DNA from 3 places in the Frankia sp. Mgl5 genome. Region 1 is predicted to be linked to each of the others. Evidence: predicted binding sites of a transcription regulator. Region 1 holds the regulator's gene; each other region holds the start of a gene.
The links. Region 1 encodes LexA, which represses DNA repair genes until DNA is damaged. Its sites were predicted from a motif close to CGAACNNNNGTTCG; they were not measured.
Positions count from the first base shown of each region.

Region 2: the regulator LexA is predicted to act here: its motif matches at 4,333-4,346, upstream of dnaB (replicative DNA helicase).
Region 3: the regulator LexA is predicted to act here: its motif matches at 3,769-3,782, upstream of ruvC (crossover junction endodeoxyribonuclease RuvC).

Region 1 covers NZ_JALKFY010000614.1:57,263-63,204, reverse strand. Annotated here, with positions in the region: gene nrdR (transcriptional regulator NrdR) at 175-735, opposite strand; gene MXD62_RS14545 (LysM peptidoglycan-binding domain-containing protein) at 1,158-1,406, opposite strand; gene lexA (transcriptional repressor LexA) at 2,331-3,083, shown strand; gene hflX (GTPase HflX) at 3,199-4,707, opposite strand; gene dapF (diaminopimelate epimerase) at 5,013-5,909, opposite strand; gene MXD62_RS14525 (EAL domain-containing protein) at 5,936-5,942, opposite strand, start outside.
Region 2 covers NZ_JALKFY010000606.1:4,785-10,726, reverse strand. Annotated here, with positions in the region: gene ilvD (dihydroxy-acid dehydratase) at 1-684, opposite strand, end outside; gene MXD62_RS11715 (hypothetical protein) at 1,045-2,298, opposite strand; gene MXD62_RS11710 (antibiotic biosynthesis monooxygenase) at 2,329-2,700, opposite strand; gene dnaB (replicative DNA helicase) at 2,822-4,180, opposite strand; gene rplI (50S ribosomal protein L9) at 5,148-5,594, opposite strand; gene rpsR (30S ribosomal protein S18) at 5,605-5,841, opposite strand; gene MXD62_RS11690 (single-stranded DNA-binding protein) at 5,904-5,942, opposite strand, start outside.
Region 3 covers NZ_JALKFY010000616.1:10,418-16,359, reverse strand. Annotated here, with positions in the region: gene secD (protein translocase subunit SecD) at 1-533, opposite strand, end outside; gene yajC (preprotein translocase subunit YajC) at 770-1,294, opposite strand; gene ruvB (Holliday junction branch migration DNA helicase RuvB) at 1,407-2,468, opposite strand; gene ruvA (Holliday junction branch migration protein RuvA) at 2,500-3,204, opposite strand; gene ruvC (crossover junction endodeoxyribonuclease RuvC) at 3,201-3,746, opposite strand; gene MXD62_RS15185 (YebC/PmpR family DNA-binding transcriptional regulator) at 3,862-4,617, opposite strand; gene pdxT (pyridoxal 5'-phosphate synthase glutaminase subunit PdxT) at 4,614-5,225, opposite strand; gene pdxS (pyridoxal 5'-phosphate synthase lyase subunit PdxS) at 5,222-5,942, opposite strand, start outside.

The DNA of each region.
Region 1 (5,942 bases):
TCGTTACACGGACCTGGACGCTCGCCGGACCGCGCCTCGACGCCTCCCCCGCGCCCGGCCCGCGATGCCGGAGCCGGCAGGCGGCCCACCGGCCGGGTTCGTGAGGCCGGCGCGGATCAGGCTGGGTCACTCATGGACGCCCGGATCCCGGTTCCGGGACCTCGGGCCGGTGCGTCAGGGGCCGGCCGCCGCCCGTGGGCCCGTGGTCACCGGAACGACGACAGCCGAGGCCCCGGTGGCCGCCGGCATCGCGGTCGGCTTCCCGGCGACGGGCGGCTCACCGCCGCCAGCCGACTCGGCACGCAGGGCCGCGATCGCCGCCTCGAAGTCGCCGAGCGACTCGAACGCCAGGTAGACGGAGGCGAAGCGGAGGTAGGCCACCTCGTCCAACTCTCGGAGGGGGCCGAGGATCGCTCGGCCGACATCCTCGGCGGCCACCTCCGCGGAGCCCGAGGAGCGCACCGTCTCCTCGACCCGCTCCGCCAGCAGCGCCAGATCGTCCGACCGGACGGGGCGGCCCTGGCACGCCTTGCGCACTCCCACGATCACCTTCGCGCGGCTGAAGGGCTCGGTGGCCCCGCTGCGCTTACGGACCCGCAAGGAGGCCTCCTCCATGGTCGTGAACCGACGGCCACAGGCCGGACACGACCGCCGGCGCCGGATCGCGGCGCCTTCCTCGGCCTCCCTGCTGTCGACGACACGGCTGTCGGGATGCCGGCAGAAAGGGCACCGCATGGTCCGCTCCCCTCCACCCCGGGCAGGCTGACACTGCCGCCCGCGGGGTGCGTCCGACTGGGTTCCGTCACCTCGACCGGCGGCCCCGTGGACAGACGGTCAAGGCCCTGTGGATTACCTGTGTAACAACCTGTGGATGACTTGCGGTGCTGAAACTACAAGATGTTGTGTCCACCGTAGCGCACACCCCCGACAGATCCGACACCGACCCCTCCGGTGCATGTGGTCCTCAGGTGTGTTCTCGCCAGCCCGCGCCGGGGCCACGACAGGCGGTGACACCAGCCGGACGTGCCCTCGGTGGGGCAGCCGCAACACCTGGCACACCGAACGCACCGGGCATGCCGGGCATGCCGGGCCGCCGAGCCATCGGGCATCGAGCCACCGGGGCATCGGGGCATCGGGGCCGCAGCAGGAAAGCCGGGTCAGGGGAGCCGGAGCTCCTGACCGGGCGTGAGCGTCACCGTGTCGAGGCCGTTCAGGGTCATGAGCCCGCGGACGGTGTCGCGGGTGTCGGCCTCGGGGGCGGCCTCGTGGGCGATCTCCCAGAGCGTCTCCCCGGACCGCACGACGTGCGTCCGGTAGCTCACCGGGACGCCGGTGAACGCCTGTGACGCCGTCACCAGCACCAACGAGAAGACAAGGCCGAGGACCGTGCTCGCCAGCGCCACCACGACGACGCGGCCGCGCCTGGTCAGCCGCAGCGGCGGCCGCGCACCCGACCTCCCCCGCCCACCGGCCCGCGACCGGGACCCGGCCCGAGGTCGAGGTCGAGGTCGAGCCTCAGGCCGGGCGTGGGGCTGAGGCCGGGGACGCTGGGGCTGGGACTGCCCGCTCGGCCCAGGACGCGGCTCGGGCACCGTGGCGGCCGACCCGGCCGCGGCCAACCCGACGGCTGCCTCACGCCACCACATGCCGGGCATCTCGATGACGGACGCCCCGGATCGCCGCTCACCGCCCCGCCTGGACTCAGCAGGCGGCACCGTGGCAGCCGGAGCAGCCCCCGAGAGACCACATCGGGCGCCACGAGAGCGAACCGGGCGCCCTACCGGCACGCGGCCCATGCCGCGCACCGCCACCCCCCGCACCCCGCGGCCACGGACGGCGACTCCGCCCACCGCGGCTCCACGCACGCCACGTGCCCCCCGCGCACCCGTCGCGACCTGCGCACCCTGCCGCAGCGCGCAGCTGCGGGACACCGGGTGACCCCGCCGAACTGACGCATTCCCACCGGCCGCACCGCCACCGTCGGTCATGCCAACCTCCCAGGCACGAACACTTGTTCGATCGAACGCCTGAGCGATTCTTACACGGCCACCACGCACACTTCCCCCGACACGCTCGAACAGACGTTTGAGATTCGGCGACCGGCCGACTACCGTCAAGGACGATCAGTTGTGGACGATCGTGCGAGATGAACCGAGCACGAAGGACCCCGCCAAACCGATCAGCCGAACCGATCAAAAGTTACTAATCGGACAAAGCATTGGAACGACCGGGTGGGTGTTGGCGGAGCCGGGCCGTCGACCACCCGGTCCTTGGCAGCCGCCGGTGGCACCATCCGCCGCGCGTAAGCATCGACAGGAGAGCGGTAGGCGATGACCAGCCAGGAACGGGGTACCCGCCGAGGTGACACCCGTGGCAACGTCCGGGATTTTCCCGACAGCCCCGCGGACGCCTCGGGCCTGACGCAGCGGCAGAAGAAGGTGCTCGAGGTCATCCGGTCCGCGGTGGAGCGGCGCGGATACCCGCCGAGCGTCCGGGAGATCGGCGAGGCTGTCGGCCTGACCAGCACCAGCAGCGTCGCGCACCAGCTCAAGGTGCTGCAGGAGAAGGGGTTCCTCCGGCGCGACCCGAACCGGCCGCGGGCGATGGAGGTGCTTCCGATCGGCGGCGCGAAGGCCGGCGGGCGTTCCCGCGCGGGTGCCGCGGCGGCGGCCGGCGCACCCGCCGAGACAACGGCGCTGGAGGCCGGCACGCCCACCTACGTCCCCCTGGTGGGGCGGATCGCGGCCGGTGGGCCGATCCTCGCCGAGCAGGCGATCGAGGACGTCTACCCACTGCCGAAGGAGATCGTCGGCGAGGGAACTCTGTTCCTGCTCAAGGTGGTCGGCCAATCGATGATCAATGCCGCCATCTGTGACGGCGACTTCGTCGTCGTCCGGCAGCAGCCGGTGGCGGACAACGGCGAGATCGTCGCGGCGATGATCGATGGAGAGGCCACGGTCAAGCGGTTCCGGCAGCGCGACGGCCGGGTGTGGCTGGCGCCGGAGAACCCGGCCTTCTCCGACATCCCGGCCGAGGACGCGACCATCCTCGGCCGCATCGTGGCGGTGATGCGCCGGGTCTGATCCCCGGCACGCGGCCGGCACCGGGCAGGCCGGGCACCGGTCAGACGTCAGGCGTCTGACCGGTGCGGTGTTCAGCTCGCGGTGTTCCGTCGGGGCTGGTGTTCAGGCAGGGTCGTCAGGCGCGGAACGGCTCCAGCTCGGCGGCCAGGCCCACGGGCACGCGCGCGGCGACCTCGGTGCCCTTGCCGGTGTGCTCGACTCGGAGCACCTCGCCGATCTGGTGGATGCGGGAGACGAGATCGCCCCGGGTGTAGGGCACCAGCAGGGACATCTCGACCTCCGGGTGCGGTATCCGCGCCGAGAGCGCCTCCACCAGCTCCTGCAGCCCCGCCCCGGACCGCGCCGAGACAAAGATGGCGTCCGGCACCGCCTGGCGCAGGACGGCGAGCGTGGTCGGGTCGACCGCGTCCACCTTGTTGACCACGATGAGCTCGGGCACCCCGGCCGCGTCGATCTCGGCGAGCACCTCGCGCACGGCCGAGATCTGCCCCATCGGGTCCGGGGCCGAACCGTCGACGACGTGCAGGACGAGGTCGGCGTCCACCACCTCCTCGAGCGTCGAACGGAACGCCTCGACGATCTGGTGCGGCAGGTGGCGCACGAAGCCGACCGTGTCGGCCAGGGTGAAGATCCGGCCGTCGGGCAGCGTGGCCCGGCGCACCGTCGGGTCGAGGGTCGCGAACAGCGCGTCCTCGACCAGTACGCCCGCCCCGGTCAGTCGGTTGAGCAGCGACGACTTGCCGGCGTTGGTGTAGCCGGCGATCGCGACGGCGGGAACGGCACCGCGGCGGCGCGACGACCTCTTGGTCGCCCGGACGGTGGCCATCCCGGTGAGCTCTCGGCGCAGCTTGGTGATGCGCGCGCGCAGCCGGCGACGGTCCGTCTCGATCTTCGTCTCACCGGGGCCACGGGTACCGATCGGCGCCCGGCCGCCGCTGGCGGCCTGCCGGGACATCGACTCACCCCAGCCGCGCAGCCTCGGCAGCATGTACTGCAGCTGGGCGAGCTCGACCTGCGCCTTGCCCTCGCGCGACGTCGCGTGCTGAGCGAAGATGTCGAGGATCAGCGCCGTCCGGTCGATCACCTTGACCTTGACGACCTCCTCGAGCTGGCGCAGCTGGCCGGGGGTCAGCTCGCCGTCGCAGATCACCGTGTCCGCGCCGGTCGCCAGTACGATCTCGGCGAGCTCCTTGGCCTTGCCGGAGCCCACGAAGGTCGCTGCGTCGGGCCTGTCCCGGCGCTGCACGAGCGCGTCGAGCACGACCGAGCCGGCGGTGGTGGCGAGCGCGGCCAGCTCCGTCATGGAAGCCTCGGCCTCGACCTGCGAGCCCGACGTCCACACCCCGATCAGAACGACCTGTTCCAGCCGGAGCTGGCGGTACTCGACCTCGGTGATGTCCTCGAGCTCGGTGGTGAGGCCCGGGACACGGCGCAGCGCGCCACGGTCCTCCAGGTCGAGCCCGTCGCCCTCCTCGTCGAAGAACGAGAACCCGTCGGCCTCGGCCAGGGCGAGCGCGGTGCCGGCGCGACCGTCACGACCCTCGTGGCCGTCGTGGCCGCCGTCGCCCGAGTGCAGTTTCAGATGCGGGGTGGACGCCACAGCGGCGTCAGCGCGAAGACTCATACCATCCGTTCTCAACGCGGCACGGTGACCGCGTCATTCCAGTCCGCCCCGGCCGGGACGGCACTCTTTCGCCCCATCAGCCGGGTTCGCCCGGCCGATGAAACACCGTCACTCTCAGGGTGACACGGCATACCCGCGATCGCGAACCCTTTACCGGACGGTGCCCGCCACCGGACGACCTCGGCAGACCTGAGGCGGGCACCCGGCCCGACGCCCGGGCGCACCCACGCGCCACGGGTCCCCGAGGGAGATCGAGGGACTTCGCCCTGCCTGCCCCGGCCGCGCTCAGCCTGCCTCGGCCGCGCTCAGCCGGCCCCGACAACGCTCGGACGCCGCTCGCCCGCGGGAGCCGCCGGGCCGAAGCCACCCGCCGCGCGCAGCCAGTCGGGACGAAGGACACCGTCCGACACCAGCACGGCCGGGCCACTGAGCAGGACGGTCGACTCCCACCAGCCGACAGTCAGCCGCCCGCCGGGGAGGTCGACCTCGACCTCTGCGGGCGGCCCATCGCCATTGCGGGCCGCCCAGGCCACAGCGACGGCACACGCGCCGGTGCCGCAGGACGCGGTCTCACCGACGCCCCGCTCGAAGACCCGCATGGCGACCCCGTCCGGAGCCGGGACGACGACCTCGACATTCACGCCCTCGGGGAAGGCGGCGGCCGGGTAGGCCGGCGCGCGCAGGTCCAGGCGCGCCAGGCCGGCCGGGTCGAGGTCGTCGGCGAAGCAGACCGCGTGCGGGTTCCCCATCGAGACCGGCACGGCGGCGAACTCCCGCCCGGCGACCGTGACCGGCACCGGGCCGGCGGCCAGCTCGGGCGGTCCCATCTCGACGGTGACGTCGCCGCCCGCCGGCACCTCGACCGCCCGCAGGCCGGCCCTGGTGGCGATGACGAGACGGCCGGGCGCGGCGTAACCCGCGTCGACGAGATAGCGGGCGAACACCCGGACCCCGTTGCCGCACATCTCGGCGATCGACCCGTCGGCGTTGCGATAGTCCATGAACCAGCGGGCGGCCGCGCTGTCGCCGGCGGCGGCGGGCTCGGCCGCGGTCAGCACGACCCGCAGCACCCCGTCGGCGCCGATGCCGGTGCCCCGGTGGCACAGCGCCCGCACCAGCTCGGGGCTGAGATCGAGCTCGCCGTCGGCATCCGGCAGGATGACGAAGTCGTTACCCGTTCCGTGTCCCTTGACGAAGCGCACGCCGCGATCGTACGGCCGCGGCGAGCTCACCCC
Region 2 (5,942 bases), on a different contig from region 1:
CGCCGCGGTGGCCAGCGTCGTGCCGTTGCCCGGCAGCGCCAGGCCGAGCGCCTCGGTCAGGCAGTTCATCGAGTTGGCCGTGAACATCCCGGAGCAGGAGCCGCAGGTCGGGCAGGCCGACCGCTCGATGGTGTCGAGGTCGGCGTCGCTGACGTCGGGGTTGACCGCAGCGGTCATCGCGTCGACCAGGTCGAGCCGCGAGCGCGCGATGCCACCGGTGACGACGGCCTGACCGGACTCCATCGCCCCGCCGGAGACGAAGACGGTCGGGATGTTGAGCCGCAGCGCGGCGAGCAGCATCCCCGGGGTGATCTTGTCGCAGTTCGAGATGCACACCAGCGCGTCGGCGCAGTGGGCGTTCACCATGTACTCGACGCTGTCCGCGATGATCTCTCTGGACGGCAGGGAGTACAGCATGCCGCCGTGGCCCATCGCGATGCCGTCGTCGACGGCGATCGTGTTGAACTCCTTGGAGACCCCGCCCGACCCGGCCACCGCCTCCGCGACGATCTTTCCGACGTCCCGCAGGTGGACATGGCCGGGAACGAACTGCGTGAAGCTGTTCGCGATCGCGACGATCGGCTTGCCGAAGTCGTCGTCGGTCATGCCGGTCGCCCGCCACAGGGCGCGGGCACCGGCCATGTTGCGACCGTGGGTGGTGGTGCGGGAACGCAGAGCGGGCATCTCGACCTCTGAGCTGGGCTGTGGGGCGTTGAAGACGGGCGGTGCGTCGGGGTGCCGGACGCGGGCGGGCGAACAGCCGTCGGTACGACGAAGCGGACGTCGGTGTTCCGATATCTCGGTGTTCCCGATATCGGTGTCTCCGACGTCGTTGCTCCCGAGTCGGCGGGTGTTCCCGAGTCGACAGGCGGCACGCGGGCGCGCTCCGATCCGGAGGCTTCGCCACCGATCAGGCTACGCCTCGCCCGCACCCGCCCGACCACGCCACCCGCCAGCCCGAGTACACCACCCGGAGAACCGACCACGTCACCTGGCGGCCCGAGCAGACCACTCGGAGAACCGACCACGCGACGCTCTCGGAGGTCAGGGCCTCCGGTCGCCGGGAGGACCGGAGGTCGGCCCGTCCGGCTCCTCGGGATCGACGGGTCCCGCGGAATCCACCGGACCGCCCGGACCACCTCGCCCGGTCGCACCCGCCGGACCGGTCGGACCGGCCGGACCGGCGCCTCCCCCCGGGCCACCGGCGCCCGGACCGTCAGTGCCCAGGCCGCCGGGCTCGCTGGCAAAGAACTCCAGCCAGGTCGGGTCGATGTCCGGCTCGTCGCTCCAGGCCGGCGGGCCCGCGCCCGGTCCACCCGACACCGGTCCGCCCGCACCTGACACCGGACCATCCGGCGTGGGACCACCCGACATCGGTGAACCGGGTACCTGCGAGCCTGGCGCTGATGAGCCTGGCGCCGGTGGATTCGGCACAGGTCCACCCGATGCCTTCGGTGTCGTCGCCGCCGGTCCGCCGGATGCCGGGCGCTCCGGCGGCGGGTATCCGGGCGGACCGGAAGGCGAGTCCGGCGGCGGCGCCGCGAGCGGATAGCCGGCGATCCGGCCGGTCCTGCCCGGCGCGGGTGGCTCGCCGGCGCCCGCCGTATCCAGGTGCTCGCCATCCTGGCCGGGTGTCCAGCCAGGACCCCCCGGCTGGACACCATCCGCGGGCGGCTGGCCGACGGACCCAGGCGGACCGCCCGTGGCCGCGGCCCCCGGATGGCCGGGATGTCCCCCCTGGCCGGGCGGGGCCGGATATCCCGGCGGAGTGGTCTGCCCGGGCACGCCCGGATACCCGGGCCCGCCGTACGGACCGGGGTGCTCACCGGGCTGGACGCCCCACTGGCCGGGGTGGGTGCCGTGCGGACCAGGCTGGGCGCCGTACTGCCCCGACTGGACCCCCCACTGGCCCGGCTGGACGCCGTGCTGGTCAGGGTGGGGGATGCCGGGCCCGCTCCCGGGCGCTCCCGGGCGCTGCTGGGGGCCCGTCAGCCGGTTGAACCCGGCGACCGTGCGGGAGCCGCGCCGCGACCGCCACCACCGCCGGACCGCCCACACCAGGCCCAGCGACGCGACCGTTCCGAGGAACGGGGCGACCTCATGGTCCTCGTAGAAGACCAGCAGGTAGAAGCTCATCAGGCCGATGAAGATGTAGCCGGTCACGAAGAACGTGAACGGCCGGATCCGCATTCGGCCGATCACGTCGCGCATCGCGATCGCGGGCAGCAGCCACACCAGAAAGCCGAAGAACGCGGCCGAGAGGGGCGCCAGAAAAAGGTACCCGATGAAGGTCATCATGGCGGCGGAGGCGCGCGACGGCCGGCGGGCTCAGGAGCTGGCCGGCCGGTCCGCCGACGCCGGTGCCGGCACGACGGGGTCTGTGATCGCCACGACGTGTTCCACCGACGGCGCGGCCGCGAAGAACGGGGAGAGCGCCGCCCGCCACCGGGTGAACCGGTCGGAACCGCGGAAGGTCTCGGTGTGCGCTTCCAGGCTGTCCCAGTCGACCAGAAGCACGAAGCTGGACGGGGACTCGACCCCCCTGGTCATCCGGGCGGAGCGGCACCCGGGCGTGGCAACCAGCTCGTGCCGGACGGTTCGGTACGCCGCGGCGAACTCCTCTTCGGACCCTGGCAACACGTCGAACCGCGCGACCTCGACGACCCCGGAGTCGCGCGGGGGAACACCGGAAACGCTCATGTCGCCCAGTCTGTCACCGCGGGGCCGGCTCTTCAGGCCGGTCGGCCCGCCGACCAGTCCGATCGGGCCAGTCGACCCGACCGCAGCGGGCGGCCGCCCTCCCACCGGATCACGGCGTGGATCAGTTGGCCATGTCGACGAACCGGGAGTAGTGGCCCTGGAAGGCGACCGTGACGGTGCCCGTGGGGCCGTTACGATGCTTGGCGATGATCAGATCGGCCTCGCCGGCCCGCGCGGACTCCTTCTCCACCGTGTCCTCCCGGTAGAGCAGGATGACCGCGTCGGCGTCCTGTTCGAGGCTGCCGGACTCGCGCAGGTCGGAGACCTGGGGCCGTTTGTCGGCCCGCTGCTCGGAGGCCCGGTTGAGCTGCGAGATCGCCACGACGGGGACCTCCAGCTCCTTCGCGAGCAGCTTCAGCGACCGGGAGATCTCGCTGACCTCCTGCTGGCGGCTCTCGACCTTCTTCGGCGAGGACATCAGCTGCAGGTAGTCGAGGATGACCAGCCGCAGGTCGTTGCGCTGCTTGAGCCGCCGCGCCTTCGCCCGGATCTCCATCATCGTCAGGTGCGGGCTGTCGTCGATGTACAGCGGTGCCTCGGCGACCTCCCCCATCCGCCGGGCCAGCCGACCCCAGTCGTCGTCGGTCAGCCGGCCGGTGCGGATGTTCTGCAGCGACACCCGGGCCTCGGCGGAGAGCAGCCGCATGGTGATCTCCATGCGGCTCATCTCCAGCGAGAAGACGACCGAGGTCATCCCATTCTTGATCGACGCGGCGCGGGCGAAATCCAGGCCCAGGGTCGACTTGCCGACCGCGGGCCGGGCCGCGACGATCCACAGCTGGCCGCCGTGCAGGCCGTTGGTGAGCTCGTCGAGGTCGGTGAACCCCGTCGGCACCCCGGTCAGGGCGCCGTCGTGGGCCTGGATCGCCTCGATCTCCTCCAGCGCCGGGTTCAGCAACTCGCCGAGCGGGGTGTAGTCGTCGTTCGTGCGCCGCTCGGTCACCTCGTAGACGGCCGCCTGGGCCCGGTCGACGACGTCGGTGACGTCGGGCGCCGGGCCGTAGGCGAGCTGCACGATGCGCGTGCCGGCCTCGGCCAGCCGGCGCAGCACGGCCTTCTCCGCGACGATGCGCGCGTAGTAGCCGGCGTTCGCCGCGGTCGGGACGCTGGAGATCAGCGTGTGCATGTAGGCCGGCCCGCCGACCCGCTCCAGCAGGTTCTGCCGGCCCAGCTCGGCCGCGACGCTGATGACGTCGGCCGGCTCCCCACGGCCGTAGAGGTCGCCGATCGTGGTGTAGACGGTGGCGTGCGCCGGCCGGTAGAAGTCGCTCGCCCGGAGGACCTCGACGACGTCCGCGATCGCGTCCTTCGAGAGCAGCATGCCGCCCAGCACGCTCTGCTCCGCAGGAAGATCGTGGGGCGGGGTGCGATCGAACTCGACCGCGGATCCAGGCCCGCGCGCGATGTCGGCGACGCTCAAGCCTCCCCCTCTCGGATGTCGACCGGCCCACCGGCGCACCGCCGCGACCGGGCGATCGGAGCAGCGCCGTGCGCCGGAAGCTCCCGACCTGATCCCATCGGACCCGATCCCACCGGACCCGATTTCATCGAACCCGATCCCATCGACACTATCGAACATATGTTCGACTGCAGTTTGGAGGGTGTCAACTCGCCCGCCCGCCCACCGATCCGAAGATCACGCCCACCTCACCCGTCTGGACTATCCCGTTCCCACGGGTACATGGCCAGTGTGGAGGGCTCGACAGTAGAGGCCCCCACGGGGAGGCGCCAAAAAGTTATCCACACCCACCTGTGGACAACCTGTTGGTAACGAGCGGGATTCTGGGGAACGCCTCGGGACGAGCGGCGGCGACGCTGTGGATGACGGCGCCGCGAGCGCCCGGAACCGCAGTGCCAGAAGGGGCTACAGGGATACGACACCTGTGGACAAAAAAATCTTTGGCGCAACCCCGAGATCGCGGTCTGACTAATCATTTTGAGCTATACCGTCCGGGGATCTGATCTCCCCGCGATATGCCCACGATCATTCTGCCCGAGCCGCAGCGTCACCACCCACTCACACGCGGACACAGACGTGATCTGGATGTGGTCGCGTCGTCCAAGTAAGTCACCGGGCGCCAAGCCGCCGAACCCCGAAGCTCCGCGCGGCCAGGAAGCCACCGGCTGATGCGTGGCGAACGAGCGTGTCCATGGACTCAATCAGCCGCCACGGTTGTGCTGGAACCGGCGTCAGCGGGGGTGCGGTCCGTGAGACCCGCTCCAGGACGGGTTCCGATCCCTCGGACCCGGGTTCCCAAGTCCCGACACCTCGGAGCTGGATCCCAAGATCCCAGCCCTCGGACCTGCGGTCCCGGATCCCGAGCGCTGCTAACAAGAGCAGGCCAGGGTCGCGCCACGGACGGCGCGACCCTGGCCTGCGTCCGCAGTCAGGCCGAGGTGACCTGGACGGTCAGCTTCGCGCTGACCTCGGGGTGCAGGTGCACGGCGACGGTGTGCGAGCCGAGCGACTTGATCGGGGTGCTCAGCTCGACCCGGCGCCGGTCCAGCGCGGGGCCTCCGGCGTCGGTCACCGCGGACACCACGTCGGCGGCCGTGACCGAGCCGAACAGCCGGCCCTCCTTGCCCGCGCGGCTGACCAGCCGGACGGACAGACCGGAGAGCTGGCCGGCGATCTCCTTGGCGTGGTCGAGGTCGCGGACCGCCCGGGCGTCACGCGCCCGCTTGATCTGGGCGACCTGACGCTCTGCGCCGCGGGTCGCGAGAATCGCGTACCGGCGCGGCACCAGGTAGTTCCGGCCGTAGCCGTCGGCCACGTCGACGATGTCCCCCGGGCTGCCGAGCCCCGGGACCTCCTGGGTGAGGACGAGCTTCATCTCATCCTCCTCAGCGGGCCGTCGAGGTGTACGGCAGCAGCGCCATCTCGCGGCTGTTCTTCACCGCGGTCGCGACGTCACGCTGGTGCTGGCTGCAGTTGCCAGTCACCCGGCGGGCGCGGATCTTCCCCCGGTCGGAGATGAACTTCCGGAGCAGGGAAGTGTCCTTGTAATCGATGTAGTGGACCTTGTCCTTACAGAAGACGCAAACCTTCTTCTTGGGCTTGCGCACGGCCGCCTTGGCCATGGATGAGCTCCTACCTCGTTTTGCGCCCGAGTTCCGGTCGCGCGAAGATGACACCCGGCCGCTCAGAACGGCGGCTCGTCGGAGTAACCACCCGCGGGCTG
Region 3 (5,942 bases), on a different contig from region 1:
GGCGCGGTGGCCGTCGGCGCCGGCGCGATGTCGGCCGGAGCGGGTGTGGCGCCCGGCGTCGGCGTCGCACCCGGCGTCGGCGTCGCACCCGGGGCGGGTGTCGTGCCCGGGGCGGGTGTCGCGGCCGGTGCGGGAGCCGACTGCGCGACGTCGGCCTGGTAGACCTCGCGGAAGCGCAGCTCAGCGGTCTGGCCCACCAGGTCGACGACGTCGTTGCGGCCGCGGCCCGGCACGGAGATCTCGATGGTGTCGCCCGCGCGGCGGACCTCGGCCTCGGCCACGCCGAGGCCGTCCACCCGCTCACGGATGATGTCCACGGCCTTGTTGAGAGCCCCGTTGTCGACCGATCCGCCGGTGATCGAACGCGGGGTGAGGATGACGCTTGTCCCGCCCTGGAGGTCCAGGCCGAGCTTGGGCGTCCAGATCCCGGTGATGGCCATCAGGCCGTAGAGGACGGCGAGCAGAGCACCGAGTACTCCGAGCCGGGCGCCGACGGAGACGCCTCCGGAGGCTCGTGCCGAGCGACGTGCCAACGCCAAGTCCCTTCCTCACACACCGTCACCGATCCCGGCGGCGCTCAACGATTCCGAACGAGTGTCACCGAGGGTACGTTCCGACGGCCCGGCTGTGACACCACCGGCTGCCGACAGGCGCGTGACGGTCAGCGACGGCAGGCACCACGGCCGCACCACAGACCCCTAGCGGCCGCCCCCTCGCCCCCTGAACCGGGCGCGAGGGGGCGCGAAACGCCCTACAGCCACGGCGCGCCCTACAGTTCCTTGCGCGGCGGCCGCGCAGCGTCGTCCGTGCTCTCGGCACCGCGGCCGGCCCCGCTGCCGGTCGCTCCGCCGGCACCGGTGCCGGCGTCCCCGCTCCCCGTGCCGGAGTCGCCACCGAGGGACTTCCCGGTCGCGTCCGGGCCGGGTCCGTCCGTGTCCGGGTGACCGTCGGTGTCCTCGTCCGCCTCGGCGTCCGTGTCGCCGTCCTGGCCGGGCGTGCTGATCACCCGGGCGATCGCGCTGCGGCCGAACCGGCAGACGACGTCCGGCGCGATCTCCAGCAGGACGTCGGCGCCGTCCATCTCGACGACGGTCGCGTAGAGGCCGGCGGTGGTCAGGACCAGCGTGCCGGGGACGATCTGGGAAAGCTGCTGCTGCTGCGCGCGCGCACGGCGCCGCTGGGTCGAGAAGAAGTAGACGATCAGAAGGACGATCAGTATTGGAAAGATCAGCCCGCTGATGGAGCTGCCGCCACTGTTGTCCGCCGCACTTGTCACGGCCGCGAATACCTGCACGTCCCGCCCTCCTGGGTGTCGCGGCTGATCGTACGTAGCCGCGCCACACCCACAGCGGGCAGGCCGGTGGTGTGTTCCCCGAAGGCACCGGCCGACCCACCCGGACGGCGGTTCAGGACGCCGGCGGGTCCTCCCCGAACAGGGCCGCCGGTGCCTGTGACCTGCCGAGTTGGTCCGACTGAGGCTCGAGGCCCAGGTGGGTGAACGCGGCCGGGGTCGCCACCCTCCCCCGGGCCGTGCGGATCAGCAGGCCGGCCCGGAGCAGGAACGGTTCCGAGACGTCCTCGACCGTGTCGGCCTCCTCGCCCACCGCCACGGCAAGAGTGCTCAGCCCCACCGGCCCGCCACCGAACCGGCGGACCAGCGCGTCGAGCACCGCCCGGTCGAGCCGGTCCAGGCCGAGAGCGTCCACGTCGTAGATCCGCAGGGCGGCGCGGGCCACCTCGCGGGAGACCACACCGTCGGCACGGACCTCCGCGTAGTCGCGGACCCGGCGCAGCAGCCGGTTCGCGATCCGCGGGGTGCCCCGGGAGCGGCCCGCCACCTCGGCCGCGCCCCCCTCGGTCAGCTGGACGCCGAGCAGCCGGGCGGAGCGGGTCAGCACCAGCGCGAGCTCGGCGGCGTCGTAGAAGTCCATGTGGCCGGTGAAGCCGAACCTGTCCCGCAGCGGCCCGGTCAGCAGGCCGGAGCGGGTCGTGGCGCCGACCAGCGTGAACGGCGCCAGGTCGAGCGGGATCGCCGTCGCGCCCGGGCCCTTGCCTAGGACCACGTCGACGCGGAAGTCCTCCATCGCCGCGTACAGCAGCTCCTCGGCGGGACGGGCGATGCGGTGGATCTCGTCGAGGAAGAGCACCTCGCCGGGCGTGAGCGCGGTCAGGATCGCCACCAGGTCACCGGCCCGCTCGATCGCCGGGCCGCTGGTCATCCGCAGCGGCACGCCGAGCTCCTCGGCGATGATCATCGCCAGGCTCGTCTTACCCAGCCCGGGTGGACCGGACAGGAGCACGTGGTCAGGCGGGCGGCCGCGGCCGCGCGCTCCCTCGAGCATGATCGAAAGCTGCTCCCGCACCTTGCGCTGGCCGACGAACTCGTCCAGGTTCTTCGGGCGCAGGCCGGCCTCGAACGCCTGTTCCTCGGGGGCCGCCGCCGCCGAGACCAGGCCCTCGCCGCTCACGGCGACATCCAGGGCGTCATCATCCGGGGCGTCATCGCGGCCGCAGCACGGCGAGGCTCGCCCGCAGCAGCGCCGCGGGGTCGACCGGACCGGCGGGGTCCGCGCCGCCCGCCGCGCCGTCACCCGTCACGCCGTCACCGTCACCGTCACCGGTCACGGCCGCGCCGGGGCCGTGCAGCGCCGTCCGAGCCGCGACCACCGCGTCCAGCGCCTCCTTCGCGGAGTAACCGAGGCCGACCAGCGCGTCCCGGACCTGCTCGCCCGCGGCGCCGAGACGCGGATCCGCGGCGGCCGGCGGCGGCGCCGCGGCGCGCGGCGGCGGGACCGGGGAGGACGGCGGGCCGAGCCTGTCCCGCAGGTCGAGCACGATGCGCTGGGCGCTCTTGCGGCCGATACCCGGCACCTTGGTGAGCGTGGCCAGGTCCTCCTCCGCGACAGCCCGGCGGATGACGTCCGGGGTGTGCACGCCGAGGACGGCCTGGGCGAGCCTGGGCCCCACCCCGGCCGCGCCCTGCAGGATCTCGAAGACGTCCCGCTCGTCGGCGTCGCGGAACCCGTACAGCGTCAGCTCGGTCTCCCGGACGACGAGGGTCGTCGCCAACCGCGCGCGCTCGCCGACCCGCAGCCGGGCCAGCGTCGACGGCGTGCACCACACCAGGACGCCGACGCCGCCGACGTCGACGACCGCCGAGCCGGGCGAGAGCGCCTCCACCGTGCCACTGACCGACGCGATCACCTCCGGCCGCCCGGAACGCCCCGCACACCCGGGCTGCGCGCGGGGGTCGCGGCCCGCATCCGGGCCAGCGCCGGCCCGCGCCACAGGTGGCACAGTGCCAGGGCGAGCGCGTCGGCGGCGTCCGCCGGGCGCGGCGCCTCCGGAAGATCCAGCAGCTTCGTCACCATGAACCCCACCTGGGCCTTGTCCGCGCGTCCGCTGCCGGTGACGGCGGCCTTGACCTCGCTCGGCGTGTACAGACCGATCGGCAGCCCGCGCCGGGCCGCGGCGACGATGGCCACCGCGCCGGCCTGCGCGGTGCCCATCACCGTGCGCACGTTGGCCTGGCTGAAAACCTTCTCGACCGCGACCGCGTCCGGGCGGACCCGGTCCAGCCACTCGTCCACGCCCTCGGAGACGGCCCGCAGCCGGTCGGCCACCTCGTCCGAGGCGGGCGTGCGCACCACGCCGACCTCGACCAGGCTGGCCCGGCGGCCGGGGCCGCCGTCGACCACCCCGAGGCCGCAGCGGGTCAGCCCCGGGTCGACTCCGAGTACACGCACCGAGCCCTCCCGACCACACTGACGAACATCCGTTCGATCCTAGTGGCCGGGGCAACACCGACATCCACGACACGCCGAACGGGCGGCCGCCCGGCAGTACCCGGACGGCACGGGCTCAGCTGGAGACGAGCTCCATCACGTCGTCGGAGATGTCCGCGTTGAACCAGACGTTCTGGACGTCGTCGAGATCCTCGAGCGCCTCGACCAGCTTGAGGACCTTCCGGGCCGGCTCCGCGTCGAGCGGGACGCTCACCGAGGGCAGCCAGGAGATGTCCGCGGAGGCGACTGTCAGGTCCGCCTCCGTGGCCGCCACCCGCACCGCGTGCAGGTCGGTGGCCTCGGAGACGACCTCGAACGCGTCCCCGACGTCGTTGACCTCCTCCGCCCCGGCGTCCAGCACGGCCAGGAGGATGTCGTCCTCGGTGAGGTCGGGCGTCTTGTCGATCAGGATGACGCCCTTGCGGTTGAACAGGTACGACACCGAGCCCGGGTCGGCCGGGGTGCCGCCGTTGCGGGTGATCGCGACCCGGACGTCGGAGGCGGCCCGGTTGCGGTTGTCGGTGAGGCACTCGACGAGCACGGCGACCCCGCTCGGCCCGTAGGCCTCGTAGGTGACCGACTCGTAGCTCACCCCGCCGGCGAGCTCGCCGGAGCCCCGCTTGATGGCCCGGTCGATGTTGTCGTTCGGCACCGACTGGGACTTCGCCTTGGCGATCGCGTCCGCCAGCGTCGGGTTCCCCGCCGGGTCGCCGCCGCCCGTCTTGGCCGCGACCTCGACGGTCTTGACCAGCTTGGCGAACAGCTTGCCCCGGCGGGCGTCGACGACCGCCTTCTTGTGCTTGGTGGTCGCCCACTTGGAGTGACCGCTCATGACCTGCCCCTCTTGAGCCCGAGCTCGGATCGGACGATCTCCACGAACAGCCGGTGCACCCGGATGTCCCCCGTCAGTTCAGGATGGAACGACGTGGCCAGCAGCGGCCCCTGCCGGACCGCGACCGGCCGGTCGGCGACCCGAGCCAGCACCTCGACGCCGTCCCCCGCCTTTTCTACCCACGGTGCCCGGATGAAGACGGCGTGCACCGCCGGTCCGTCGACGCCGTCCACCACCAGGTCGGTCTCGAACGACTCCACCTGGCGGCCGAAGGCGTTGCGCCGGACGACCACGTCGAGCCCACCGATGAGCGGCTGGCCCGGGCGGCCGTCGATCACGTCCTGCGCGAGCAGGATCATGCCCGCGCACGAGCCGAACACCGGCAGACCACCGGCCACGGCGGCCCGCAGCGGTTCGAGCAGGTCGAACACGCGCAGCAACCGCCCGATCGTAGTGGACTCGCCACCGGGCAGGACCAGGCCGTCCAGCTCGGCGAGCTCACCGGCCCGGCGCACCTCACCGGCGTCGGCTCCGGCCTCGTGCAGGGCGCGGACGTGCTCGCGCACATCGCCCTGCAGCGCCAGGACGCCGATCCGCGGGGCGCTCACCAGCCGCGGGCGGCGAAGCGCGCCTCGGGCGGGAGCTCGCCGACGTTGATGCCGACCATGGCCTCACCGAGGCCGCGCGACACCTTCGCCAGCACGCCGGGGTCGTTGTACATGGTCGTGGCCTCGACGATCGCCCGGGCGCGCCGCGCCGGGTCGCCGGACTTGAAGATGCCGGAGCCGACGAACACGCCGTCCGCGCCGAGCTGCATCATCAGCGCCGCGTCGGCCGGGGTGGCGATGCCGCCCGCGGTGAACAGCACGACCGGCAGCCGGCCCAGCCGCGCGACCTCGGTGACGAGCTCCACCGGCGCACGCAGCTCCTTGGCCGCGGCGTAGAGCTCCTCGGACGGCAGCCCCGACAGCCGCGCGATCTCCGACCGGATCGTGCGCATGTGCACCACGGCGTTGGAGACCTCGCCGGTGCCCGCCTCGCCCTTCGAGCGGATCATCGCGGCACCCTCGGAGATCCGCCGCAGCGCCTCGCCCAGGTTCGTCGCTCCGCAGACGAAGGGAACCGTGAAGCCCCACTTGTCGATGTGGTGGTTCGGGTCCGCCGGGGTGAGGACCTCGGACTCGTCGACGTAGTCCACACCCAGCGCCTGGATGATCTGCGCCTCGACGAAGTGCCCGATGCGGGCCTTGGCCATGACCGGGATCGAGACCGCCTCGATGATCCCGGAGATCATGTCGGGGTCACTCATCCGCGCCACGCCGCCC